Regions from separate parts of the Bacillus sp. BC05(2025) genome, predicted to be linked through region 4. Evidence: riboswitches for the same ligand, from Rfam matches in the RefSeq annotation. Region 4 holds a riboswitch; each other region holds the start of a gene.
What was found. Region 4 has a riboswitch for S-adenosylmethionine ahead of ACZ76X_RS03435 (M20 family metallopeptidase). Riboswitches for the same ligand answer to the same signal wherever they lie in the genome.

Region 1 (4,154 bases), on a different contig from region 4:
AAGGTAATCAATGGTTTTGTATCATGATTTTTCAATTATTTTCTAAAAGTTTATTTTACATACACTTTTTCACATCAATACCCCGAAACCTTATATGAAAGTAAACAAAAAAACAAGCCAGTTACATACTAGCTTGTTTTACGCTTTTGAAAAACGTTCAAATACAGTCATTAATTCTTCAATCGCTTCGTCACCATTGCCATCTTTAATAGCGCCTGAAACACAATGACTTGTATGGTTTTTTAATACACCCATTCCTACTTTTTTCATCGCTGCATTAATCGCTGAAATTTGCACTAAAATATCCACACAATAGCGATCATTTTCAATCATATTTTGAATACCGCGGACCTGTCCTTCAATTCTCTTTAATCTATTTATAATTTGTTCTTTTTCTTTTTCTGATCTATGTGTTACTGCTTCATGCTCTTTATGACCCATATTATCACCTTCTTAAAGTTTCTCTTCATCCAATAAAACAATTGCTTTTACGAGTATACCAATTATAGCATTAATTATCTATGTATGATACCCCATATGAGTATATTTCCGCACTAAGCTTATTCTTAACAATTTATTAGCTTCTCAGTCTCAATTTTCATGATACCCTTTCCTTTTTCAAAAAAACATTACATTCTCCATCAGAACTTAATAAAGTAAAATGTTTAATCACTTTTGTGCTATGTTCTTCAACTAAAGCCTCCATTAATGTACATTCCCTAACAATTTCTCGTTGCAAATATAAAAGGGCTACCTTAGTAGCCCTTAATAAAATAATTAATTTTCATCAGTTATAAAATACGTAGTTGTAAAGAGTACAATTCCTTAGTTTTCAAAATTATTCTTTTACAGGAATAACTGCACCGTTATATTCCTTATTAATAAAATCTTCAATTTCTTTCGAATGCAATACTTCTACAAGTGCTTTAATTTCTTTCTTATCTTTATCACCTTTACGAACCACAACTACGTTTACATATGGAGAATCCTTACCTTCAAGCGCAATTGCATCTTTTCTTGGATTTAACTTTGCATCAATTGCATAGTTAGCATTAATTAAAATAGCATCACCTTCTTTATTTTTATACATTTGTGTTAATAAACCAGGCTCGATGTCTGTTTTGAATTTCAAATTTTTCGGATTATCTGCAATATCTTTTACGGTTGCTTTTACAGGATCTATACCATCTTTAATTTTTAAAATACCTTCTTTTTGTAAAATTGCTAAACCACGTCCATGATCAGTAATTGCATTACTCATAATAATTGTTGCACCATCTGGAAGCTCTTTTAGATTTTTATATTTTTGAGAATATAAACCGATTGGTTCAATGTGTATTTTTCCAGCTACTTCAAAATCATATTTTTTGTCTTTCATTTCTTTCTCTAAGAATGGAATACCTTGGAAATAATTTACATCTAATTCTTTATTCGCCAATGATTTATTTGGTAATACGTAGTCTTGGAATTTTTTAATTTCTAGTTCTACACCTTTTTTCTCAAGTAATGGTTTTGCTTTTTCCAAAATAACTGCATGAGGTACATTAGAAGCACCGACAACAAGCTTATCTTCACTTTTCCCTCCACAAGCAGTTAAACCAAAAATTGCTGTTGTAATAAGTCCTGATAGTAATAGTTTTTTCATGTTGTAAACACCCTTCTTCTTTTATGTATTTATTTATTAATTCACGCTGTAACAAATCAATAATCCACTTTATTAGAACAACACTAGGACATGCACAAATTGGTTCATTGATTTTCACATCGTTATTCCTCCTGCACACGGACTGTATAAATCGCTCTATTTTCCCTCAGAATAGTCTTTACTCACAGTCGAGAACAACAAAAAAACCTTTCTGCCCTTAGAATGAGCAGAAAGGTTTGTATGCATATATCGATACTATCCCTTTCTCTCATCTCTCAAAGCATTTGCTTTGCAGGAATTAGCACCATTTCAATGTAAAAATTGATGGTTGCTGGGTTTCACAGGGCACAGTCCCTCCACCTCTCTGGATAAGAGAAATCAGATTTAATTTTCATCTGATTCAAAATCTATTAAATTATCTATATTTTATGAATTGAATTTTATCAACATAAACTCGTTATGTCAATAATTGTTTATGAAAAAAACTTCAATCACAAATATAAAAGTCTCAATTCACACGTATAAATTGAGACTTCTTTCTTCCTATATATAATTATTGTTGATCACATACTTTTGTATCATTCACTACTGAAGTTCCTTCAACGGTTACCGTATGAAAACAGTCATTTACACGAACTGTCACAACATTATCTTGCCGATCAATAACGTGATATTCATTAAAATTTTTATTTAGAGCACTACGAATTTGTTCTCCCTCATAAATTGGAATGCCATGTGATAAAACCCAAATAAGCCCAGCGATAGCAAGAATAGTTTTCATACGATCTACCTCCTTGAGAATATAGTGAACTTTTAATCCGTTCTTTTTAGCTCCACTAATCATAAATGGAATGAACTAAGCCTTTTTGGAAATAAGTTCATTTCGTCTATTTTATGTTTATGCTAATTGTGACCGAATTGTGACAACTTTTTGTCTCTTTAGACGAAAAGTTGAAACAAAACTTTCAAAAAGGACAATTCTACTTGAACAAACGAAAGGCTATGGAGAATTTCCCCATAGCCTTTCGTTTGCATTTTATTAGACAATCATTCCAAATTATACGTGACTAATAAATCTTAACCCTTTACTTAAAGAAGTCGGCACAACAGATGCGTGATTCTCCCCTTCAGCTTCATAAAACGTAAATCTAAACTGATCATGTTTCACTTGGAAAAGGCGCTCTGATAATTCGTTTGCCCCTACAACCATATGCTCTCGTTCTAGTGATCCAACTGTAAGGAACACTCCCGTTTCAAACTTGGCACTGTTTAATTCATTTATAAAATTCTCTTCTTTTTCAAGAACAGATTGATTATTCCACCAAATAGACGGACTACTAATAAAATAATTTTGAAAAGCATTTACGTTTGTGAATAGTATATGTAAAGCAAATAAACCACCTAGTGAATGCCCAAATAACGTTTGTTTTCTTTTATCAATCTCATAATTCTTTTCAATCTGCGGCTTTAATTCTTCTTCAATAAAAGTAAAGAAATTATGTGCTCCTCCTGTTTTAGGCCACGGTTTACCATCTGGTTTTAAAGGCGCATCTTTTGAAATTACGCTAGGCGTAAAATCATAGCATCTCTCTTCACCTGAAAATGCCCCTTCAATTGGATAACCAATACCTACTATAATAGCTGGTGAAACACCTGTTTTTTCTGCTCTAACTGATTGTATTTTAACCGCTTCATGGAATGTTTGAAAAAAGGCATTGCCATCTAATACGTATATAACAGGATAGCCTGACTCTCGTGCTGGCTGCCTCGGCTTTGAAATATGAATTTGATATTCCTTACCTTCTATTTTCGAATACATTTTCCACTGTTCCGTATTAGATGTTATAATCTGCTGTTTTTCAATCGTAGTATTCATCTTATATCCCCCTTTTTAACTCGTTACATATATTTCAACTTTCTCTTCTTGAAGTGCAACGCTATCGTATCCAAAACAAACAGGAGACCCATTATACGGATCAATCATGACACGCGCATCAATATGAAATACTTCTTTTAACACTTCATTTGTTATGATTTCTTCTGGAATACCAGTTGTAACGATTTCTCCTTCCTTCATTGCAATAATCTCATCTGAAAACCTTGCTGCATGGTTAATATCGTGTAGTACCATTACGACCGTACAATTATGTTCTTTATTTAACCTCTCCACAATTTGTAATACATCTAATTGATGAGACATATCAAGATATGTTGTTGGTTCATCTAGTAGTAACACTTCTGTCTCTTGTGCTAAAGCCATCGCTAACCATACCTTTTGCCTTTGACCACCAGATAGATTTGCTATTTGTCTCGTTCTAAATTCAGATGTTTTCGTTATATCTAAGGCCCAATCAATCATCTCTTTATCTTTTGAAGTTAACTTATTTACGTTATTTCGATGGGGATAGCGTCCATAAGAAATTAATTCTTCTACTTTCAGCTCTCCTGGCGCAATTGGGGTTTGCGGAAGTAAAGCTAGCTGCTTCGCAATTTCTTTCGTTGGAATTGT
Region 2 (4,154 bases), on a different contig from region 4:
CCTTTATAGAAATATTACCACTCGTTGCAGGAAACCAATTTCGTGTTGTTAATTCTTTTTTGATCTCGCTTAAGTCATACCATTGACGAAAAAGTTGTTTCATAACTTCACCTCCAACAAATGCTTTAATGCAGCTTGAACATCGTAAAATGTTTCAAAAGGTGTATAGGCGATATGATTCTCTTCACACTTTGTAATAAGGAAGTCACGGGCAAATACTGTATCTGCTTGTTTCGCAGCTTGTAAATCAGTAATGGAATCTCCAATTACAATATGGAAGTCATTCGCATCACCTAATTTACGGATTAAAGATGATTTACATAATCCGCAATGATTTTGACAATGATGATCACAAGGATGAGGCCAATTAACAGTAATGTATTCATTTGAAAAATCTGTTTCATTACAGTAAATTTGCTCTTTTGGAATAAGTCCTTGCAAGAGTGGATAGACGAAGAAATCCATTCCACCTGATATAACATAAAAAGAAATGTTATTTTCATTTACAAATTGTATAAATTCATGAAAACCACTACGGATTTCAGCAGTCTCTTTTAAAAATTGAATGATATCATCGTGTAGATTAGTAGGTATGAATTGAAATAATTGAGAAACACCTTCTTGAATAGATAGCTCTTGCGATAAAATTCTATTCTTTACTTCTTCAGCTTCTGGTGGTGCGAATTTTTCCATAATGGACATAATGTTATCATTATTGGTAATCGTGCCATCGAAATCACAAAATACTTGAATACTCATAATTTCACCTCATGAGAGGGATTTCCCCATATTTGTAGTGCACTATGCAAATTTATATCATCTACTTCATGAAGAGGTATATTTTGCAAAGTAGCATTAATCGCAGTACGGAAGGCTTTACCGCCACCCTGCGCTCCGTTCGGATGTCCGTGTATCCCGCCGCCAGCATTAATAACAACATCTTTACCGAAATCTCGTACAATAAAGGGAACGAAACCAGGGTGAATACCAGCAGACGGAACAGAGAAGCTTTTCTTGAAAAATGCATCGTCTTCAGTTAAATATTTTGAGATAGCAAGGGCTTCTTCTTTTTCTAGCGCAACACTCCCATATGGAGAGGGGAATAATGAAAAGTCAGCGCCAGCATAACGTAATAGCTTTCCGAGTAATAAAGGAGATGAAACTCCATATAGCTTGGATGCTGAGTAAGCACCACTTACAGCAGGGTGTGCCATAATAGGAACTGGGATTTCATCATCTTCTGCAAGTGATTGTAGTACATCTAGTCCGTAAGCAAATACGTTAAATAATAGAATATCAGCTCCAGCTTGCACCGCACGTTTCGCATTTTCTTTTAAATCAAAAGTTCGTCCGGTTAAATTTACGGCATATAACGTTTTATGTCCGTACGTTTCATATACGGATTGTAAAACTTCTTTTCCAGATACAATGCGTTTCGTAAGTGGTGTTAATGTATTCTCAAATAATATTTCATCATCTTTTACAATATCTACACCACCAATTGCTTGATCACGTAATTGCGTTTTTAAATATCCAATATTTCGTCCAATCATCCCTTTAAAAATACTCATTAAAAGAGGACGCTCATACACTTGTAAAAGATTTCGAATACCATCTATGCCGAACTTTGGGCCAGGAAAATGTTTTTTTAACTCGTCTGAAAAAGTTAAGTCAATTAATTTTACTTCGCCATCAAGTGATAGCTTTCCGAATGTAGTTGTTAAAATAGCTGGTAAATCTGGACTGAAGTTTAATAAAGGATATTCAATTTTAATAATTCCGCGTGTTACTTTTTTACGTAAATACGAATTGGTATGTTCTTGTGCAGCTAATTCCTCAACATGAATGACGTTGCCTTTATGTTGTTTTAATTGTTCTTGCAATAAATGTGGCAAATGTGTCCAAGAGCCAATCGTTAAACCGAGTGCAATTTGCTCAGCCTTTTTTTCTAAGTTATGTGAATCATCATGGATTAAATATGTCGCTATAATTCTGCTCATTGTTATAACCTCCTAGTTAAATAAAAAAACCTCTCAGCTAAGGAGAGGTTTTTTTACAACCAGCTCCTTATCTGTCAGCGTAATGCTGCGAGAATTAGCACCGTGTCTACAATTGTAGATCGGTTGCCGGGTTTCGTCGGGCTCGTCCCTCCACCTGCTCTTGATAAGAAGTATTTAGAAATGTTTAAATTTTTAAGATAACTGAATTTTGTCAGATATTTTTCATGTTGTCAATTACTTTTTGAAAAAATTTAATTTATCGATTCGATTAATGGCTTCTCGTAATCTATCTTCTGTATGCAAGAGACCAACGCGGACATACCCTTCACCATGCTCACCAAATCCAACACCAGGAGCAACTGCAACGTGTGCTTTTTCTAGTAAAATATTAGAAAATTGCTCAGAGGTATATCCTTTCGGAACAGGAAGCCATGCAAAAAATGAGCCTGTTGGAATGTCTACATTCCAACCAATTGAGTGACAAGCTGAAATAAGAGCATTTCTGCGAGATTCGTAACGATTTACAAGGTCTATTACGCAAGACTGTGAACTTAATAGTGCTTCGCGAGCAGCGTCTTGAACTGCACCAAAAATACTAACATACATATGATCTTGTAATAAGTTAATCGTTTCAATGACACTTTCATTCCCTACTGCAAAAGCGATACGCCACCCAGCCATATTGAAAGTTTTCGATAGAGTATAAATTTCAATTCCTGTATCTTTGGCACCGTCTGCTTGTAAGAAACTCACGGGTTTTTGACCATCAAATCCAATAGCGCCGTAAGCAAAATCATGAACAACTAATATATTATGTTCATTAGCAAAATGAATGGTTTCTTCAAAGAATGCTTTTGATGCAGTAGCACCAGTAGGATTATTTGGATAGTTTAAAAACATTAATTTTGCTTGTTTCGCAATAGAATCATCAATTTTCGTATAATCTGGTAAAAAATTATTTTCTGCAAGTAGTGGCATTGTTTCAAATGTTGCTTTCGCTAAAGCAACACCTGATAAATAATCTGGATATCCTGGATCGGGAACGAGAATTGTATCACCAGGGTTTGTAAAGCAAACTGGTAATTCTACTAATCCAGCCTTTCCGCCAAACAAAATAGCAACTTCTGTTTTTGGATTTACTACTACATCATATTCACGTTGATAGAATGTTGCCACGGCTTCTTTTAAGCTTTCGTGTCCGCGAAATGGCGGATATTTATGATGAATGGTCTTTTCTGCAGCATCTTGTAAAGCTTTTACGATATGCTGCGGTGTTGGTTGATCCGGATTACCTTGACCTAGATTAATAACATCGTGACCAGCTGCTACAACTTTGTTAACTTTTGCAACAAGTGAAGCGAAAAATTGTGTTGGCAATGATGTTACTATCTCAGAAGGTTGAAATGATTTCATACTTTCCACCTCTTTTGAAAGTTGTTACAATTCTAGTGACAAATGATATAATCTTTCCAGTATTTTGTAAAGAAAAAAATAAGAATGGGGCTGACAAAATGAAAGTCGCATGTATTCAAATGGATATTGTCTTTGGAGATGTAGAAAAAAATATTGAGAATGCTAAAAATAAAATAAGTGAAGCGATGAAAGAAAGACCAGATGTTATTGTTTTACCAGAACTATGGACAACAGGATATGATTTAACGAGACTCTCTGAAATTGCAGATAAGGATGGATTAGAAACGAAAGAAAAGCTGAAAGAATGGTCGAAACAATATGGTGTACATATTGTCGGTGGTTCTATAGCGAAGCAAACAGGGCAAGGTGTTACAAATACAATGTATGTGGTAAGTAATAAAGGAGAACTAGTCAATGAATATAGTAAAGTGCATTTATTTCAGCTTATGGATGAACATAAATATTTAATAGCTGGAAATAGTACGGGTGAATTTAAGTTAGATGATGTAGAGTGCGCTGGGACAATTTGTTATGACATTCGTTTTCCGGAATGGATGCGCGTTCATACTGCTAAAGGTGCAAAAGTTTTATTTGTTGTAGCAGAATGGCCATTAGTTCGTTTAGCACATTGGCGTTTACTATTGCAAGCAAGAGCAGTTGAAAATCAATGTTATGTTGTCGCATGTAATAGGGCAGGAAAGGATCCGAATAATGAGTTTGCCGGTCACTCTTTAATTATCG
Region 3 (4,154 bases), on a different contig from region 4:
AATTTTATAAAATTGCTAAGTTTTGTCGGAATTTAGCATTTTTCAACAGTAATTGTAATGATGATTGTATTTTTTTAGTTTGTGCAACAAAGGTGTATTCTAGATTTTATCTGTGAAATAAAGGAAAAAAACGCGACTCTATATAGTGAAATTTAAGTTAAAAACTCTCTAAAATACTAGTAGGGAATCGTTCTCATGTTAGGTTTTCTGACATGGGATTTGTTTTTGTCAAGAAAATTATTTGTGTTCAGTAAAAGTTATTTTGTTGTCAGATTTTAAATTTTGATTTATGATTTTTAACAGGGACAAAATGTAGTGAATTGTCGAATAATATGTAATACTCTTAATTTCGAGTTTTATAGAGATAGAATGAGAGATAGAGTGACACATCGAAGAGGGGGTTACAACAAATATGAAAAGAATAGGACTTGCATGGCAAATATTAATTGGTCTTGCGCTAGGTATTGCAGTTGGGGCGATTTTCTTTGGCAATCCGGCAGTGGTGAGTTATTTACAACCAATTGGTGATATTTTTATCCGATTAATTAAAATGATCGTTGTACCGATTGTTGTAGCAAGTATTGTTGTTGGGGTTGCTGGTGTTGGCGATGTTAAAAAATTAGGTCGACTAGGCGGAAAAACAATTATTTACTTTGAAATTATTACAACAATTGCAATTATTGTCGGTCTGTTAATTGCGAATATTTTCCAACCAGGAAAAGGCGTAAATATGGAGCAGTTAACGAAGACAGATATTTCGAAATATACACATACGACAGAGCAAGTACAAAGTCATTCATTTGCAGATACATTTGTAAATATTGTTCCAACGAACATTGTAAAGTCATTAGCTGACGGAGATATGCTTGCTATTATCTTCTTCTCTGTATTATTTGGTTTAGGTGTAGCGGCAATTGGTGAAAGAGGAAGACCAGTTCTTCAATTTTTCCAAGGTGTAGCTGATGCAATGTTTTACGTAACAAACCAAGTTATGAAATTTGCACCATTTGGTGTATTTGCGTTAATTGGAGTTACAGTTTCTACATTTGGTCTTTCTTCATTAATTCCATTAGGGAAATTATTAGTTGTAGTATACGGAGCAATGATTTTCTTCGTTGTAGTCGTATTAGGAATTACAGCGAAAATATTTGGAATTAACATTTTCCAATTCTTTAAGATTTTAAAAGATGAACTGATCTTAGCGTACTCTACAGCAAGTTCAGAAACAGTTTTACCAAAAATCATGGAGAAAATGGAGAAGTTCGGTTGTCCAAAGGCAATTACATCTTTCGTTATTCCGACAGGTTATTCATTTAACTTAGATGGATCAACTTTATATCAAGCAATTGCAGCTATTTTCTTAGCGCAAATGTACGGTATTGATTTATCCATTACACAACAAATTACATTATTGCTTGTATTAATGCTTACATCAAAAGGTATTGCGGGTGTACCTGGTGTATCATTTGTTGTATTATTAGCGACACTTGGTACAGTAGGTATTCCAGCTGAAGGTTTAGCCTTTATCGCTGGTATTGACCGTATTTTAGATATGGCTCGTACAGCAGTTAACGTTGTAGGTAACTCTTTAGCAGCTGTAGTTATGTCTAAGTGGGAAGGTCAGTATGACGCTGAAAAAGGACAAGCCTACTTGAAAGAAATTTCTAATAAACAAGCAGCTTAATTATAATTTGAACAAGCTCTCACATAATATGTGGGGGCTTTTCTATATAGAAGGGGAGCAGACGAAATGAAACGTAAATATGGTGACGGTTCTTCGTGGAAGCGACTAATAGAGAGGGATTATACGGTTAAGCAGATAGAAGAGGGAATGCTAGGAATACTGGAAATAAAAAAGGTGAGAGAACCTAGTTGTAAAGAATATGATGGTAAAGAGCTTTGTATTGCTGGCGATCGGTATACGTGGATTCAGTATTTCATAAACGGGAAAAACTTTGCGATTACCGCTATGTTAGATGATCGAAAAGAATTAGTACAATATTATATCGATGTGGCGAAAGAATATGAAATAGACGAACGTGGTTTACCGTATTTTGATGATTTATATTTAGATGTAGTGTTATTACCGAATGGTAAAATGTATATATTGGATGAAGATGAGCTAGAGGATGCTTATAAAAGTGGCGATGTTACAAAAGAAGAGTATGAATTGGCTTGGTACACTACGAAATGGATCATAGATGCAATAAAAAATAGTGAATTTTATTGGATTTCAATATTGGAAGAAGAAATCAAAAAGTTAAAATGATTGTTGTATTCAAATTTTTGTATAATTACCAAAAAAATCTATATAAAAAATAATTGACTTTTGTTTTGTAAGCGAGTAAAGTTAGGGAAGAAATTATTATTAAAAAATAAATATGAAACCTTCTTATAAAGAGAGGCGGAGGGACTGGCCCTACGATGCCTCGGCAGCGGACTCGATTTCAGAGTGCTGTGCCAAATCCAGCAAGCATGTGCTTGAAAGATGAGAAGAGCGTTTCTTATAGATGTATAAGACCTCTTCTCATTGGAAGAGGTCTTTTGTTATTCATTAGAAAAAGGTTGAAACTAGGGAGAGATGGTACTTTGAAAGAAACGAGAGGAAATGGTTTGGCTTTATTACCACTTGGGATATTTTTGGCGCTATTTATTGGTTCTGGAATTATTACAGGTGATTTCTATAAATTGCCGATACTTGTAGCAATTTCAATTGCTGTGGGAGTCGCTTTAGCAATGAATCGTAAAGAAAGTTTTCATGTAAAAGTAGAACGATTTGCTAAAGGTGCAGGGAACCCGGATATTATGATTATGGTTCTAATTTTTGTCCTAGCAGGAGCATTTTCTGAAACAGCAAAAGGGATGGGCGGCGTTGATTCTACAGTTAACTTAGCGCTATCCATTTTACCGCAAGGATTTATCGTAGCTGGAATTTTTGTTATAGGCGCATTTATTTCATTAGCGATGGGAACTTCAATGGGTACAATTGCTGCATTAGCACCAATTGCTGTAGGTATTAGTGGGCAAACTAATATCTCCATTGCACTTACGATGGCTACTGTTGTTGGTGGAGCGATGTTTGGTGATAATTTATCATTTATTTCAGATACAACAATCGCAGCTGTACGTTCACAAGGAACGGAAATGAAAGATAAGTTTAAAACGAACTTTTTAATTGTATTACCAGCAGCGATTATTACAATTGTACTATTAGTAATCATTACTTTAGGAAGTGATACGCAGATTAAAGCGCATAGCTTTGACTGGATAAAGATTTTACCGTATGCAGGAGTACTTATTACAGCATTACTTGGCTGGAATGTACTTATCGTGTTAACTGGTGGAACTGTATTATCAGGTGTTATCGGTCTTTTAGATGGAAGTTACACGTTAGAGAGTTTCTTTAAAAGTGTAACGACTGGAATGGGCGGTATGATGGAGCTAGTATTACTTGCTATTTTAATTGGCGGTATGGTCGAACTAATTCAATATAACGGTGGCATTCAATATTTAATGAATATTTTAACTCGTAACATTCGTTCAAAAAAAGGAGCAGAGTTTGGTATCGCTGGTTTAGTAGGTATGACGAATATGTGTACAGCGAATAATACGATTTCTATTATCTTTACAGGTCCACTGGCGAAAAATATTGCAGATCAATATGAAATTGATCCCCGTAAATCAGCGAGTGTATTAGATCTTTTCTCATGCTGTGTGCAAGGATTAATACCGTACGGAGCGCAAATGTTAACAGCAGCAGGATTTGCGGCGTTATCTCCGATTGAATTGTTGCCATATGCGTTTTATCCAATCTTAGTTGGAGTATGTGGAATCATTTCTATATTAATTGGTTTCCCGCGGTTTTCTAAAGTAGCGGGAAAGAAAGAGTATCATAAAACAGCATAATGAAAAATGAAGTTTATGAAATGAAACGAAAGCCGTACAGAGAATGTCCTCTGTACGGCTTTTTATATGCCCTAAAAGAGTGAATGATGAGATGCTACCGCAGGTTTTTACAAAAGGCTGAATGCAACTCAGCCTTAAGTCTGAGTCGAAAACGGTTCTTAAGCTCGTTATGGAAAAAAGAAAAAATAGTTAAGATAAGAGTATCAAATCGAAGGGAGGCAAGCACAAGATGAAACAATTTCTAGCGT
Region 4 (4,154 bases):
CCCTCTTTCTGAAAATTATATACAATATGTTATTGAAAATTAAGAAAATAAGCAAGATAAAAACCTTACAAATTTTAGCGTGTTATATGGTATAGTGAGAAAGTATGTTTGGGGAGAAGGAAGGAGATTATACGATGAATACACCTACTCAAACTCCTTCATTATCGGAAACGATGAAAGAGTGGCATTATGCATTAGCGTACGAAATTAAACATTGGAAAACGATAGGTGGTAGTAAAATTTCTATCATGAACGGTCGTTTTTTATATACAGATTATGAAAGTACAGTATACGTATTTCAGCTTATTTCGGAAGTAAGCTTACCGGAAGGTTCACCAATTCGAATTGAGTTTGATGGTGAGGAAGCGACAGGGGAAGTATTATCTGTACATGGATTAGAAATAGAACTGAAATTAAATGAATATATACAAGGTGAAATACGAGAAGCGGTTTTATATAGTGAACCGTGGCAATTGTTAGAGCAATTACAAGAGCGATTAAAAGAAGCGCGTAAAGATAAGCTAAAACGTAATCGTATAAAGCGTCTTGTTGATGGGACGAGCAGTCCGAAACATATTGAGAAGATGAAAAATCCGAAAAATGAATTGGCGTATCGTTCATTTTACAATCCGACAACGTACGTGTGGGGACCGCCTGGGACAGGGAAGTCTTACAATTTATCACGTATTATTTCGGCCCATTATCAAAAAGGAAAATCGGTACTTGTATTAGCTCACAGTAATGCGGCAGTGGACGTATTAATGAGTGAAGTAACGAAGCAAATTGAAAAGAAAAAGAAATGGACGCCTGGCGAAATTGTTCGTTACGGTTATAGCCAACATGAACATATACGAAATCATGAAACGTTACTTGCGTCGAAATTAGTTGAAACGACGAACGGATCTTGGGGAGAAGAAAGACTCTATTTAGAAGAAACACGCCAAGATCTTCGTGAAAAGATTTTATCGTATAAAGCGACTTCTGCTGATAAGAAGCGTATACAAGAGATTGAAAGTGATCTTCGAAAGCAAAAAGCAAAAATTAAAGAAGTAGAAAAAGAATATATTGAAAATGCGAAAGTAATTGGTGCTACTTTATCGAAATGTGCGATTGATTCACTGATTTATGAGCGTACGTTTGATTTAGTTGTCGTAGATGAAGTGAGTATGGCATATGTTCCGCAAATTGCTTTAGCTGCTTCACTTGGAAAACGTATCGTCGTATGTGGTGACTTTTTACAGTTACCTCCGATCGCGATGGCGAACCATGAACTCGTTCGAAAATGGCTTGGGGAAGACATGTTTTACCATGCGGGGATTGTTGAGTCTGTTAATAAATCAGAAGCACATCCGAACCTCTTTATGTTGCAGGAACAAAGACGTATGCATGCGGATATATCGAAGTTTACAAACTCATTTATTTATAAAAATAGAGTATATGACCATCCGTCTGTTTCAGAACGTAAAGAACTTGCGAAATTACAACCGTTCGCAAATGAGGCGAGTGTTTTATTTGATACGAGCTTAATGGGGGCATTTTCGCTAAAAGATGCTGCATCTGGTTCTCGTTTTAACATTATGTCTGGTTTAGTAGCGATGCAAATGATGTTAATTGGACTGTTAGACGGTGTTCAGTCAATCGGTGTTGTTACACCTTACAGAGCGCAATCCCGCTTTTTATCAACGTGCATTAGAGAAATGTTGCAGAAAACGAAGTATCGTCACATACCTGTTTTAGCAGCGACTGTTCATAAGTTCCAAGGTTCTGAAAGAGATATGATGATTTTTGATACAGTGGATAGTTATCCGCAAGAACGTCCTGGTGTGTTATTCTTTGACCATAAAAACCATCGCCTCGTCAATGTTGCAGTGACAAGGGCGAGAGGGAAGCTCATTCAATTATCTGATTGCCATTATATGCGTAAAAACCTTTCGAGAAAACAAGCGTTATCACAATTAACAGCTCATATAGAACGTCACGGAGATGTGTATGATCGCACGACATCAAGACAATTGTGGGAGCGGAAAATTTCAAAACGTTTACGCTGGTTTATGGAAATGAATCTGGAAGAGCCGAAAGGGTTATTGAAAGATATTTTAGCTGCAAAACGAAAAATTATTATTTCACTTCCAAGTACAAAACAAGCGGACAAACGAGTATGGCAAGCGTTAATGCGTACAAATGCACAAATAACAGTGTATAGTGATGGACCAGTTCCATTAAAAAATGTAAAGTTACAAAGACAAAATAAAGCATTCCCATTTATCGTAATCGATGATGAAATCTTCTGGGCAGGCGCGCCACTCACATCCCAAATGATGTTTGAAGGTAGTACGGAATTTCCGTACGTATGTGCAAGACTGCAAGCACCAGAAACAATTGGTGTATTAAAAGGATTTTTAGATATTCGGTAAATTCGGATAGGAATTCCTTGACTTTTGATCGGAATGAACTTAGAATGAATGTAATTTAATAAAATTTTATGAAAATTCTTATCGCGAGAGGTTGAGGGACTGGCCCTATGACACCTCGGCAGCGGATTCTTTATGAATACTGTGCCAATTCCAGCAAGGTAACTTGAAAGATAAGAAAGAAGCTCATTTTGACTGTATATGCAGAAGCCTCTTTCTATCTTTTAGAAAGAGGCTTTTTTACGTGAAAATATAAGGGGGAAGAGAAATGGAAGCGACTGAAGTAACGTCACAAAGAAAAACAATTGAAGAGAGTATTGAAAGAAATAAGGAAAAGTACATAGAAACAAGTCACAATATTCATGCGAATCCGGAGATTGGTAACCAAGAGTTTTACGCATCTAGAACGTTAAGTTTATTGCTAGGTAGTGCGGGATTTCAGTTGCAGCACAATATAGCTGGTCATGAAACAGGATTTATCGCACGAAAAAGCTCGGGAAAACAAGGACCAGTTGTCGCATTTTTAGCTGAGTATGACGCTTTACCAGGACTCGGTCATGCGTGTGGTCACAATTTAATTGGCACAATTAGCGTTGCAGCAGCGATCGCATTATCAGAAACGCTTGAAGAAATTGGTGGGGAAGTTGTCGTGTTTGGTACTCCGGCTGAAGAAGGAGGGCCAAATGGTAGTGCGAAAGCGAGTTATGTAAAGGCTGGTTTATTTAAAGGTATTGATGCGGCACTTATGATTCATCCGAGCGGAAAAACAGCGACAACGAGCCCTTCACTAGCAGTCGATCCACTTGATTTTCACTTTTACGGAAAAACAGCTCATGCAGCAGCTTCACCAGAAGAAGGAATTAACGCATTAGATGCGATTATTCAGCTGTATAACAGCATTAACGCACTTCGCCAACAACTTCCGTCAGATGTGAAAATTCATGGCGTTATTACTGAGGGCGGAAAAGCACCTAACATTATTCCTGATTACGCTGCAGCAAGATTCTTCATCCGCGCAGCAACGCGAAAAAGATGTGCGGAAGTAACAGAGAAAGTAAGAAATATCGCAGAGGGAGCAGCACTAGCAACAGGTACGAAAGTGAAAATTCATCAATTCCAAAATGAAATCGATGAATTACTCGTAACAAAAACATTTAATGAAGTCGTAGCCGAAGAACTAGAATTACAAGGTGAAGACGTAAATCGGAAAGAAAGATTTGGCATCGGTTCAACAGATGCAGGAAATGTAAGCCAAGTCGTACCGACCATTCATCCGTACATTAAAATCGGTCCAGATGATTTAATTGCACATACGAATGAATTTAGAGAAGCAGCCCGTTCAGAATTAGGAGATAAAGCGTTAATTACATCCGCAAAAGCATTAGCGAATACGGCATATCGATTAATTACGGAAGAAGGTTTGTTAGAGAAGGTGAAGGAGGAGTTTAGAGAGGCGCAGAGGAATCAGGGGTAGATAGTTAAAGGGAGTGGGGGATCCACTCTTTTTTTTTGCGTAACACTGATGCTAAGATTTTTTTGCAGTAAAATCAATATTAGTGGAACTTTTTTTATCAAACTTTTTTCTAAATTAACATAAATACTTGCAATATTTAAATTAGTACTATATAGTTCTAGTTATGACAAAGGTAAAATTAATGAATCAAAAACGTGTGATTGAAGTAGCTGCAACATTATTTTTAGAAAAAGGGTTTGCTTATACAAGTATGGATGAATTAGTACGTG

Region 1: it holds a riboswitch for S-adenosylmethionine, as region 4 does, so the genes downstream of both, metQ (methionine ABC transporter substrate-binding lipoprotein MetQ) here and ACZ76X_RS03435 (M20 family metallopeptidase) in region 4, are expected to answer to the same signal.
Region 2: it holds a riboswitch for S-adenosylmethionine, as region 4 does, so the genes downstream of both, mtnW (2,3-diketo-5-methylthiopentyl-1-phosphate enolase) here and ACZ76X_RS03435 (M20 family metallopeptidase) in region 4, are expected to answer to the same signal.
Region 3: it holds a riboswitch for S-adenosylmethionine, as region 4 does, so the genes downstream of both, ACZ76X_RS07285 (Na+/H+ antiporter NhaC family protein) here and ACZ76X_RS03435 (M20 family metallopeptidase) in region 4, are expected to answer to the same signal.

The regions. Positions count from the first base shown of each region.
Region 1 is NZ_JBWYRA010000003.1:655,331-659,484, reverse strand. Features, by position in the region: gene ACZ76X_RS14135 (metal-sensing transcriptional repressor) at 139-441, opposite strand; gene metQ (methionine ABC transporter substrate-binding lipoprotein MetQ) at 839-1,645, opposite strand; SAM riboswitch class I at 1,911-2,020, opposite strand; gene ACZ76X_RS14125 (hypothetical protein) at 2,199-2,426, opposite strand; gene ACZ76X_RS14120 (alpha/beta hydrolase) at 2,703-3,521, opposite strand; gene ACZ76X_RS14115 (ABC transporter ATP-binding protein) at 3,537-4,154, opposite strand, start outside.
Region 2 is NZ_JBWYRA010000003.1:343,708-347,861, forward strand. Features, by position in the region: gene ACZ76X_RS12560 (methylthioribulose 1-phosphate dehydratase) at 1-103, opposite strand, end outside; gene ACZ76X_RS12565 (2-hydroxy-3-keto-5-methylthiopentenyl-1-phosphate phosphatase) at 100-759, opposite strand; gene mtnW (2,3-diketo-5-methylthiopentyl-1-phosphate enolase) at 756-2,000, opposite strand; SAM riboswitch class I at 2,065-2,170, opposite strand; gene ACZ76X_RS12575 (aminotransferase class I/II-fold pyridoxal phosphate-dependent enzyme) at 2,235-3,413, opposite strand; gene ACZ76X_RS12580 (carbon-nitrogen family hydrolase) at 3,428-4,154, shown strand, end outside.
Region 3 is NZ_JBWYRA010000002.1:281,996-286,149, reverse strand. Features, by position in the region: gene gltP (glutamate/aspartate:proton symporter GltP) at 413-1,684, shown strand; gene ACZ76X_RS07290 (ribonuclease FAU-1 family protein) at 1,751-2,269, shown strand; SAM riboswitch class I at 2,390-2,495, shown strand; gene ACZ76X_RS07285 (Na+/H+ antiporter NhaC family protein) at 2,590-3,906, shown strand; gene ACZ76X_RS07280 (lmo0954 family membrane protein) at 4,136-4,154, shown strand, end outside.
Region 4 is NZ_JBWYRA010000001.1:644,776-648,929, reverse strand. Features, by position in the region: gene ACZ76X_RS03440 (AAA domain-containing protein) at 105-2,414, shown strand; SAM riboswitch class I at 2,490-2,591, shown strand; gene ACZ76X_RS03435 (M20 family metallopeptidase) at 2,680-3,885, shown strand; gene ACZ76X_RS03430 (TetR/AcrR family transcriptional regulator) at 4,067-4,154, shown strand, end outside.